Desulfosediminicola ganghwensis: one gene and its partner. The protein of the gene in region 2 interacts with the protein of the main gene of each other region in a pairwise test. Links are inferred from orthologs where the notes say so. Each region holds a gene or a part of one and is shown on either strand. Other genes may lie near its edges.

Region 1 (5,059 bases), 830 kb from region 2 along the record:
GAAGTCAACCAGCGTAATTCAGCGGCCAAGAGTGTCAAACAGTGGTTGATCGAGGTCGACAAGAGCAAAAAGCCCGATCTGCTCTGCCATCTCCTGCAAAACAATGACTGGGATCAGGTACTGGCATTCAGCCGGACTAAAAAAGGCGCTGATCAATTGGTCAGAAAACTCACGGGGAAAGGTGTTTCCGCCCTGGCGATTCATGGTGATAAAAGCCAGGGAGCGCGTAACCGGGCTCTTGCTGATTTTAAAGATGGGTCAATCCGTGTTCTGGTAGCCACGGATATTGCCTCGCGAGGTATTGATATCACGGAACTCAGTTGTGTTATCAATGTCGATCTGCCGAAGGTGGCCGAAGACTATGTTCATCGCGTCGGTCGTACCGGTCGTGCTGGTAAAGAAGGTGTTGCGATATCTCTGGTCAGTGCCGATGAAGTCCAGCTTCTTACCGCAATCGAGACCCTTATTCGCCAACTCCTGACCCGTGAGGTTACAACCGGCTTTGTTCCCCACCACGGTGTCCCTCTGACCCATTTGCAGCAACCGAAGCCTAAAAAGCCCAAAAAACCGAAAAAGCAGGGTGTAAAGAGTCAGGCCCAGAATCAAAAGGGCAGTTCCGCAAAAAGCGGAGGGAGCCGGGAAAACAGTTCCGAAAAAGAAAACCCGCGGCAACGAGGCAGGGCAGCACGGGGGGCGGGGAGCCCGCAGGGCAAATCAGGGGGGAGACGAAACAGTAAATCCCAGGATGAGGTCACAATAGCCAAATCCTGCAAGCCCGGTTCAGGTAGGCGTAACACGCGAAGGAAAAAACGGTGATAAATGAGTGGCAGTCAGTTTGACTGCTCCAGACCCCGATTTCTCAGGAACATTTTTTCAAAAGGCTAATCAACCTCAGCAATTGCTAGTCCGGAACAGATACGTCGCCAGAATGTTACACGTGCGTTGTGGAAATCTGATTATCACGCACTCATCTGCTCAACTGTCCGTACAGCAAGGTGGGCAGTATAAAGGATATTATGAAACCCTGGGTAACACTTGATCGAGCCCGAATTCCCGATGAAGAGGGCGAGCTCATCTTAAGAAAGCGTGACACGGAATACTCAATCCGTACTGAAACCACTGAATTGATGAACAGCCGCCTCCACGGCTCTGAAGAGGCTCTGGCCAGGCTTGCCTGTGAGCGCCTTTCGTATCAAAGGGATGTGAACATCCTTATCGGCGGTCTTGGCATGGGATACACGCTTGGAGCAGCACTTGAAAATTCCGGCCCGGATGCCCACCTGACCGTTGCAGAATTTGTACCGGCAGTGATCAGCTGGAACCGTGAATTTCTCGGCCACCTTGCAGGGTTTCCGCTTAATGATCCCAGGGTGGCTGTTTGGCAGGGAGATGTCGTTCAGGCAATCAAGAGTAAGAAATCCGCCTGGAACGCGATACTACTCGATGTGGACAACGGCCCCGATGGACTTACCCGTGAGGCGAATGATCAACTCTATGGTCTGCCGGGTCTACATGCCGCCTTTGCAGCGCTCAGGCCCGGTGGTATTCTCGCTGTCTGGTCCTATGCGCCAGACGATGGTTTTACCCGACGTCTGAAAAAATGCCGATTTCGCACAGAAGTTGTCACAGCTCACGCCAACAGCTCCGGCAAGGGTCGCAAACATACTATCTGGCTTGCTGTAAAACCGGGCTAAGAGGATGTCCGGCAATGGCTTTCCCCCAAATTCTGCGGAATTTTCAAAAAATAATGCTCGCAATATCAAGCATATGAATTTGCTTGATATTTCTTCGATATCTCGAATTGTGAAAAAAATGCATATCTGACAGGATTCCGGCTCACTATTCTGATGAATCTTCCTGTAATGAAGAAGGCGGGATTCAAATGAAATCGATTTCTTCATCCCGTAACCGATGAATTATCTCGATTCCATCCGGGGTAACAGGTTCCTTTTTACTGATTTCGAGGATCTGGCTGAGAGAATGAAACTCCCCGTATTCAATTTCCTCTGCCTGAAGGGTGAACGGTCCTTCATGGCGACACCAATATATTCGCCCCCAGACACGGTTGTCCTCCCGGTCATAGAAGTGGTCGAATAGAACGTTGAGGGGAGCGGTGATGCCAAGTTCCTCAAAAAGTTCCCTTCTGGCAGAATCTTCATACGATTCTCCTGCCTGCACCACGCCTCCTGCCGCAACACTCCAGTAACCGGGGTAGATATCCTTGGTCAAGGTACGTTTCTGGAGAAAAAGTTCGTCCGCTCTGTTGAGCACCAGGATGTAGCATGCCCGATGAATAAGCTTCTGTGCCCGCATAATTGAGCGTGGTACCGCATCAATGGGAATGTTGTTTGAATCAACGATCTGTACTATTTCTTCTTGTGTCATCTCGGTGTGTTGTCGAAAGTATTTTTGAAAATGGCTATATTCTCGTCTTGAGCCTGCTCATAAGTCGGTCAACATTTACCGAAACCAGCAGAATACCAAGCAGGGTTATCGTACCCCCGACAATAAGCTTCCAGCCGATCTCATCCCCAAACCACCAGATACCGAATATTGAAGCAAGAACCGGAGCCAGAAGTAACAGCGGTGTCACTATCGAAACAGGGTAACGGCCAAGGAGATAGTAGACGATGCCGTGCCCGAGAACAGATGCGCCGATGGCTGAATAGAGCGGAGACCATAACTGAATAATTTCGAGATCTGCCAAGGTCTGCAGTTGGCCGGATTCAAATATCAAACTGAGCAGCAACAAAGAAGGCGCAGCGATTGCGGCGATCCACGCCTGCAATTTAAAAACACCCATATTGGGAAACTGGCGCATCATGATGGTGGCCACGGCCATTGCAAAGGCAGCTCCCATTACCCAGAGAACCGCATCCAGATGACTGAAAACTATGGGGTCAAAACCGATTACCAGTATTCCGATGAAAGCTATAAAAATAGCCACAACTCGTATCGCGGAGAAGCTCTCTTTTAAAAAAATGGCGGCGAGGATAGCGGAAAACGGCACATAGAGCTGGGTGGTAATGGCTACTGAGGCGATGTTGCCGCCTGCGTTCAGGCCGATAAACATCATGCTGAAATGAATAACACCCAGCAGAAAAGCGACCTTTAGAAGGGGTTTCATGTGGCCGGGTGCGGGCCGTAGCCAGGGCAGCATGATCAAAAGCAGGAAAAAAAAGCGGATACTGGTGAAAAAGAGGGGCTGAAAGGTGAGCGTCCCTATTTTGCCGGCAATAAAATTAAAGCCCCAGGCACAGTTGGCTACCAGGGCGAGTGCTAAGTGAATGACGCTCATATCTTTTGATTACAATTCAGTATGTGGTTAACGGACGGGATACTCTAAGCAGGTTTTCTGTTCTACATCAACCCGTAACCGTATAGCCACACTAAACTGCATGACAGGGAAAAAGAATTGGGTAGCGCATCATGTCAACTGACGCACTCTCAGGCTTGCATGCATTTTTATTTTGATTCCAGAATGTTCCGGAGGCGCTGGCGTGTGGTTCTCCGGTAACTTCTGACCTGCCACTTGCTGACAGGGCAAAGAGGGGAAGCTGCGATGTGTCAGCTGCTCCCCTTCATCGTATTCACCAGTCAGGAACAGTTTTTCCTTATTTTTCCCGACTCTTCTTTAAAGCATTCGAACCACGTGTCACCGTGGCGATGCCCACGCCAAGCTCTTCGGCGATCTTGCGTTGCGGGATTCCTTTTTTCAACATTTTTATTATTTGCAGCCGGTTAACTATTTCGTCCAACTCGCTTGCAGTTAGCAGTTCGTTGAGGGACTGCTCCATCTCTTCGGGATTCTTCTTGGCCAGCAAATAATTGACTAAACTTGAAATGTTCTTTATTTTTGTATCCATGTACTAGTACGATAGTGCAAATTTGGTTTGGGTAAAGCTATTTTTTGTCGTGTTTGCCCTAAAGCCCTGTGGTACAGAGGCTGAACACACGGCGATAGTGTTGTTATGTAGGAGCCTGTTTGCTGTATGTTTGCCGATCTACTGCAATATACCTTTTCAGGGCTGACAAGTGGCGCAATTTATGCGCTGATAGCTCTGGGTTTCTGTGTGGTCAATAATACCATGAAGATCGTCAATTTCGTACAGGTGGATTTTGTGACCCTGGGTGGAATGTTGATGTTCTCATGTCTCTTTGGTGCCGGATTGCCTATGATTCCAGGCATTTTTCTTGCTGTGGCCGGAGTGGCATTAGTGGCGATGATTGTGGAACGCTTCGGGCTTCGGCCTGCGAGATCGAACCATCATCTGGTACTGATCTTTCTCACCGTGGGGCTTTCCATAATATTGCGGGGAATCATCAAGTTGATCTGGGGCACGAACCGGATGGCTCTGCCGCCTTTGACACCTGATGTGCCTATCGCTTTTATGGGGGCGAGCCTTTTGCCCCAGGCGCTCTGGGTGATGGTGCTAACCATTGGCGCGATCAGTCTGCTCACCTGGTTTTTCTATCGAACATCGCTCGGATTGTCAATGCGGGCTGTTGCTTCCAACCCCACAGCGGCCGCTGTAGTTGGTATCCCGGCCGGTCGAATCCGTCTGACCAGTTACGCCATTGCCGGTGCTTTGGGTGGTCTGGCGGGTGTACTTGTCACACCGATTACCACCCTCAATTACGATGTTGGGGTGCTGCTGGGGTTAAAAGGTTTTGCTGCGGCCATCCTGGGCGGTTTCGGCTCATTTCCCGGGGCAATTGTGGGAGGTCTCTGTCTTGGTCTGCTAGAGTCCCTTTCAGCCGGCTATCTTTCCAGCGCCTATAAGGATGTGGTGGCTTTTGTGGTGTTGTTGCTGGTGCTTTTTGTGCGGCCTAAGGGATTGTTTGGAGAGTGACTGTAAGGGGAACTGCAGGTTGGATGTTGGACGTGGGACGTTGGACGTGGGATGTGGGAACTGAGAGTTGGGTTATAGAGATAAATACAGCGTTTCAGGCTAGTCGCTGAAGATGTGGCGTGTGGCATTAGACAATAGAGGAGAGTATGACAACTGAATTATTGATGGGTAATGATGCCATTGGCCGCGGGCTGATAGAGGCTGGT
Region 2 (5,886 bases):
TAACCGCACGGATCTGTGCATTTTCATCTTTTAAGGTGAAATAATGGTGACCTGAGAAGGGTGTACGTAGGTTGGAGATTTCTCCGCCAACAGCAATAAATCGGTATTGCCCTTCAAGCATCAGCTTGATTTCAGTTGTAATCTGTGTGACGGTGCGTACTGTAGCGTGAGGTTCAATTTGCATAATATAATGGCTAATTGGGTTATAAGTATAAAGGCTGCTATGTTTACGCATAGACAGTGAATGCAGTATATATTATAATCGCCCTGCCGAAACAATCTTATATCCATATTTGTTGTACAATCATTGGAGACGTATAATGTCTGGTCCGAGCGCTTATGAAAAGAAATATGTAGACCCTAAAGATCAAAGTCAGGTTGAGGGACTGCTTGAACATTTCAATCTTCCTCCGAAAGTGATCCGTTTCCTGCGGGAAAACAAACGTCAGATACAGATCGCCCTTGCTGTAACTCTAATCGCAATTGTTACAGTGTCACTTTATGGGTCTTACAAGGAGAAGCGTGTTGAAAAAGCTGCATCTGCTCTTACGCTTGCCGAGAAAGAAACAGGCGATGCTCAAATCGCAGCATTTGAGAAAGTTGCGTCCGAGTTCGATGATACCGCATCCGGTGTATGGGCCAAGGTCGAATTGGCTCATCTTGAGATGAGAGAAAAAAATTATGATTCTGCCGCCCAGAAATATAGTGATGTCAGCAAAGGGTTGAAAGCAGATAGTCCACTGTATCCGCTTACCTTGGTTGGACTTGCTGAAGCTTACGAGGCTCAGCAGAAATATGACGAGTCCTATGCCGCTTTTGAATCACTCAAAACTGTTAACGGCTATGAGCTGACAGCCTATGCGGGAATGGCACGTATACATGAGACTCGAGGAGAGTTCGACCAGGCTATGGGCATCTATGGCCAATATCTTGCCGTGATAGGCGAGGAACCAGGTCTCGATGCTCAAAGAGCGTATGTAGATGAAAAAATTGCAAGAATCAAGGCACAGCAGTGAGAATTGTTCGCACAACCAAAGAGCTTCAGCAGCAGGCAAACCAATGGCGAAGTAATGGTTTAACGATTGGTTTGGTTCCAACCATGGGCTTTTTCCACGAAGGTCATCTGTCGCTCATGCGTGAGGCGCGAAGAAAGTGTGACCGTGTCATTACTACGCTCTTTGTCAACCCCATGCAGTTTGGTCCGAATGAAGATCTTGACTCATATCCTAGAAGCTTTGAGCGGGATCAGCAAATGGCTGAAGGTGAGGGTGTCGATCTGCTCTTTTGCCCTGATCCGAGCGAAATGTATGGTGAGCAATTCCAGACAAAGATCAGCCTGGACAAGGTTTCGCAAGGACTATGCGGCGCAGATCGTCCAGGGCACTTTGATGGTGTCGCAACAGTTGTCACCAAGCTATTTAATTTGGCCAAGCCGCACAAAGCAGTATTTGGACAGAAAGATTTTCAACAACTTGCCTTGATTCGACAACTGGTAGCTGATTTAAATTTTGATATAGAAATCATTGGTCATCCTATCGTTCGTGAAGAGGATGGCCTGGCAATGAGTTCGAGAAACAAGTATCTGGACGCCAATGAGCGCAAGATCGCTGTGTGTCTGTCCCAGGCGATCGGTCAAGCGAAGAAGATGCTTGCCGATGCAGGTGGAAGTCTGCCGGCTCAGGAAATCATCACTATGGCAGAAAGCATGATAGAGCAACATCCGGAGTGTTCTGTCGAGTATGTCAGCATTGTGCATCAGAGCACCCTGCGTCCGATGGAAATCGCCGATGGTGAAAGCGTTCTCGCTATGGCCATGAAGGTCAATAATAAAGTTCGTCTGATCGATAACTCACCTCTTTGTTGAGCTACTTGATTACGACTACAAGCAAAAGATTGCACTAAAGCATTAAGGAGTACATTATGCCAGGTTTTGAAATATTTGGTGAAGAAGAGAAGAAAGAGATCCTTGAAGTTCTCGATACCGGTGTTCTGTTTCGTTATGAGTTCCCGGAACAGCGTAAAGGTATATACAAGGTAAAGCAGTTTGAGGAAAACTTTGCCAGCTACTGCGGCACCAGCCATGCCCAGGCGGTTACATCCGGCTCCACCGCGCTGAAAGTAGCCCTTACCGCTCTTGGCGTCGGGCCTGGAGATGAGGTTATCACCCAGGGTTTTACCTTTGTAGCAACCTGGGAAGCGATTTTTGAAGTAGGTGCTGTACCGGTATTTACTGAGGTTGACGAGACCATGAATATGGATCCGGAAGACCTGAAAAATAAAATTACCGATAAAACCGCATGTATCATTCCAGTCCATATGCTTGGCGCTCAGGCAAATGTGGAGGAAATCGTCAAGATTGCAGCGGAGCATAATATACCTGTACTTGAAGACACTGCTCAAGCCACTGGCGGACATATTGGCGGCAAGTATCTCGGTACTTTCGGCAGCTGCGGTACCTTCTCATTCGACTCTGTTAAGACCATGACCACCGGTGAAGGTGGAATGATCATTACTGGTGATGAAGAACTTTGGCGTACCATGTCTGAGTACCACGATCATGGCCATGACCACATTCCCAACCCTGGTGCACGTGGCGGTGAGGGACGTCGTTTCATTGGTTTCAATTACCGTATGATGGAAATCCAGGGTGCAATCGGCATTGCTCAGTTGGCAAAATTGCCTTACATGATCGAAGCTCAGAAAAAGACCAAGTCCCGGTTGCTTGAAACAATCGCTGAAATTCCAGGGTCAGGCGTTAGAAAGCTCATGGATCCTGAAGGTGATACAGCAACGTTCTGCTGTTTTACTCTGCAGGATCGTGAACAGTGTTCCAGAGTGAATGAGGTTCTCCGTGCTGAAGGCTTTGGTGCAATCAACTTCGCAGAGAATACCTGGCATTTCTACCCGGCATGGGAACACATTCTGGCAGGTTCCACCCCGATAAAGTCTGGTTGGCCTTTTGCTGAGCCAGGCGGTAAGCGCAGGGTTGTCTATGATCCAACAGCATTGCCGAAATCTGCTGAACTCATTGGCAGAACCCTCGTATATCCGGTTCCTGTCAAGATGCCCGAAGACAGACTCGATGCAATGTGTAATGCGCTGAGAAAAGCGAAAAACGCCTGATGTAACATAGTATATTGATGCAACGAAAAAGGCCTGGTACTCGAAATTGAGTATCAGGCCTTTTTTATTGGATGTGGATCCGGGAACTACTTGTAAAACTTATGCGATCCGAACTGGTCAACATAGGTGTATTGTTTTGCCCAGTAGGGGGTGATGGTATCCAGGTGGTAATGTGTGGCACCATTGGTGATGTCGGCCGTTTGCAGGGCAACATATACAGATTGTAAGCACTGCATGAAAGCCTTGGTGTCGTTAGGTACGTAGGATGCCTTCTGGAATGTCCAGCTAAACTGGTATGGCTGAGTTACCACTGCTTTGATCGGCATGTTTTGCTCTTTGGCCCGGTTCAAGGTTACATGAACTATTGCGACCTGCCCAACCTGTGGCTCTGAGCGAGCTTCATGATAGACGTTAAGGGTCAGCCATAGTAGGCCTTCAAGAATAGACACTTTGTTCCTCCAAATAATTGGTATAGATAATCGTTACCAGATAGTGAAGAATACTATTTCCAGTTATCTTTCTATGTGTTGTAACAATTTGTAATGACTTGGTTTGCTGTTGCGTATGTATTTAAACTACTTCACAAAGGAAAAGCTAATGGTGGCAAGTGATAAGTCTAATATACAGGAATACGGGGCAAGGTCAATAAAATAATCATTTTTTGAATAGAATTTCTTTCAAGAATTTCTGAGGATAACAGTGGCTTGAATTGCTTGTTGCGTGTTACGGCGGATGGTAAGGCAAAGTTCAGATTGCAGTTGTAAAATGATACACCAATTTCAGTGTCAATGCATGGTGTTGATAGGCGGACAGTACTGGATCATGGCGAATTGTGCAGCAATTGGCGTGATCCTTTGAGGCCTAACGGACGTCACATTGCTCTTTACCAGAGAGAAAAGCAATATTGAACGGAGGGTTCAGTGAAATCATATTTTAAGGAGTTGACCTTTAACGTGCCATCGAGGAGAGGTCTTATCAATATTACGCCTGAGGTTGAAGCGTGTTTGGCTGAAAGTGGCATTACCGAAGGTCTGCTGCTTTGCAATGCTATGCACATTACAGCGTCAGTCTTCATTAATGATGATGAGAGTGGACTGCATCATGATTATGAGGTCTGGCTTGAGAAACTTGCACCTCATGCACCTGTTGAACAATATCGACATAATGGCTACGAGGATAATGCCGACGCGCATATGAAGAGACAGATAATGGGTCGCGAGGTTGTGGTAGCTGTTACGGGTGGCAAATTACATTTCGGCACTTGGGAGCAGATATTCTACGGGGAATTTGATGGTAGAAGACCAAAGAGGGTGCTGGTAAAAATAATCGGAGAGTAAGTAACGAGTAGTAAAGGTTCTTCACCCGCCTGTGATCAGGCGGGTGAAGTGGCTGGACTGCCAGCGCTTGCACCGGCGAAAATAGGCATAATGATGTCTTGCGCTGCTTTGGTGCTATGGAAAACATCATTGAACACGGACTGAGTGCCATTGTGGCTGAGTTCTACCAGTTCCCAGCATTCGGGGCTGTCGACAATAGCCTGCATGAGACCCAGGTGCTGGGTGTGACCAGCTTTGTATGCTTCAATATGACCGAGCACAGGGCAACCGAGAAGGGCTATATCACCGACCAGATCCAGAACTTTATGCCTGATAAATTCGTTATCGAAGCGAAGTCCATCTTCGTTGAGGATGGATTTGCGATTCCAGTGAATAGCAATAACGTTATCCAGGGTGCCTCCAAGGGCAAGGCCATTGGCCCAAAGCTCTTCGACCTGTTCGACGTAGCCAAAAGTGCGTGCCCTGACGATTTCTTTGTCAAATCTATCCTTCGTCAGATCAATTGAAAATTTCTGGGTCTGGATAAATTCGTCATCAAACTGAATTTCGCCGGTAATCTTCAGGCCGTTAAACGGGCTGATGGTTAATTTTTTGTCGCCATCTGTATAATGAATAGGGCTGGTTATGCGGAGTATTTTACGAAGACTGCCCTGTCGCTGTTTACCACTGTTTTTGATTATGGCAAAAAATGGTTCCGCGCTGCCATCCATGATAGGTACTTCGCCAGCATCAATTTCGATATCAGCATTATCAATACCGTATCCGTGCAGGGCTGCCATCAAGTGCTCTGTGGTAGAGATGGTGTGGTTCTCTTCGCCAATTGTTGTTGCAAGCCGAGTATCGACTATTTTATCCATGTGTGCTCTGATGGGCTTGCCTGGCGCAAGATCGGAGCGGAAAAAGCGAATACCGTTGTCAGCAGGCGCTGGCTTGATGGTGAGGTTGACAGTCCTTCCGGTATGAAGGCCAACACCACAGCAGCTAACGGTTTTTTTGAGTGTATATTGATATGGATCTAGTGACAACGACATAAAAAATTCCTTAACGATAAATATATTTAAAATCCTTTCATGCAATTCCATGCAAATAAGATGCCAGGCGGTTGATTGGACACTTCTTGTGTGGAGGACTTAAATAAACGACAGAATAGTAGGGATATAGCTGCAAGTGTTAAATATTGTTGAAGAGTGTGTTGTTTATGTATTTTGTGGTGTAAAAGACAACACGTGGCGAAAATAACACTCACTGTGTGTTTTAGTTCTCAATTTTTATAGCGATAAATTCGAATGAAGACGTTACAGATGCACGGCAAAATATGAGGTGAACAGAATTGAAAATATGCAGATATCTCGATGCAGGCTGAACCATTTTGTTTCGCCATAACCGCACATGGGTTCATGGCCCGGCAGGAGAGTACACATCTTGT

The links. The genes of interacting proteins can lie anywhere in the genome.
Region 1: the proteins of panC (region 2) and FCL45_RS11125 interact in binary tests that used the Escherichia coli proteins (3 or more experiments, as listed by UniProt). The link is inferred for Desulfosediminicola ganghwensis from one-to-one orthologs.

Annotation. Positions count from the first base shown.
Region 1 is NZ_CP050699.1:2,610,931-2,615,989, forward strand. What follows is about bases 633-3,398. They hold FCL45_RS11125 (NUDIX hydrolase), read right to left. Parts: upstream 2,386-3,398; coding sequence 1,879-2,385; downstream 633-1,878. Other genes in these bases: FCL45_RS11115 (DEAD/DEAH box helicase), read left to right, coding at 633-816; FCL45_RS11120 (polyamine aminopropyltransferase), read left to right, coding at 1,017-1,694; FCL45_RS11130 (DMT family transporter), read right to left, coding at 2,420-3,298. Also shown: more of FCL45_RS11115, read left to right, coding at 1-632; FCL45_RS11135 (Trp family transcriptional regulator), read right to left, coding at 3,615-3,866; FCL45_RS11140 (branched-chain amino acid ABC transporter permease), read left to right, coding at 3,993-4,853; FCL45_RS11145 (thiamine pyrophosphate-dependent enzyme), read left to right, coding at 5,000-5,059.
Region 2 is NZ_CP050699.1:3,437,535-3,443,420, forward strand. What follows is about bases 1-2,938. They hold panC (pantoate--beta-alanine ligase), read left to right. Parts: upstream 1-1,012; coding sequence 1,013-1,864; downstream 1,865-2,938. Other genes in these bases: xseA (exodeoxyribonuclease VII large subunit), read right to left, coding at 1-184; FCL45_RS14600 (YfgM family protein), read left to right, coding at 321-1,016; FCL45_RS14610 (DegT/DnrJ/EryC1/StrS family aminotransferase), read left to right, coding at 1,921-2,938. Outside these bases: more of FCL45_RS14610, read left to right, coding at 2,939-3,123; FCL45_RS14615 (cell wall hydrolase), read right to left, coding at 3,210-3,572; FCL45_RS14620 (secondary thiamine-phosphate synthase enzyme YjbQ), read left to right, coding at 4,044-4,460; lpxC (UDP-3-O-acyl-N-acetylglucosamine deacetylase), read right to left, coding at 4,496-5,491. UniProt on the Escherichia coli protein: Catalyzes the condensation of pantoate with beta-alanine in an ATP-dependent reaction via a pantoyl-adenylate intermediate.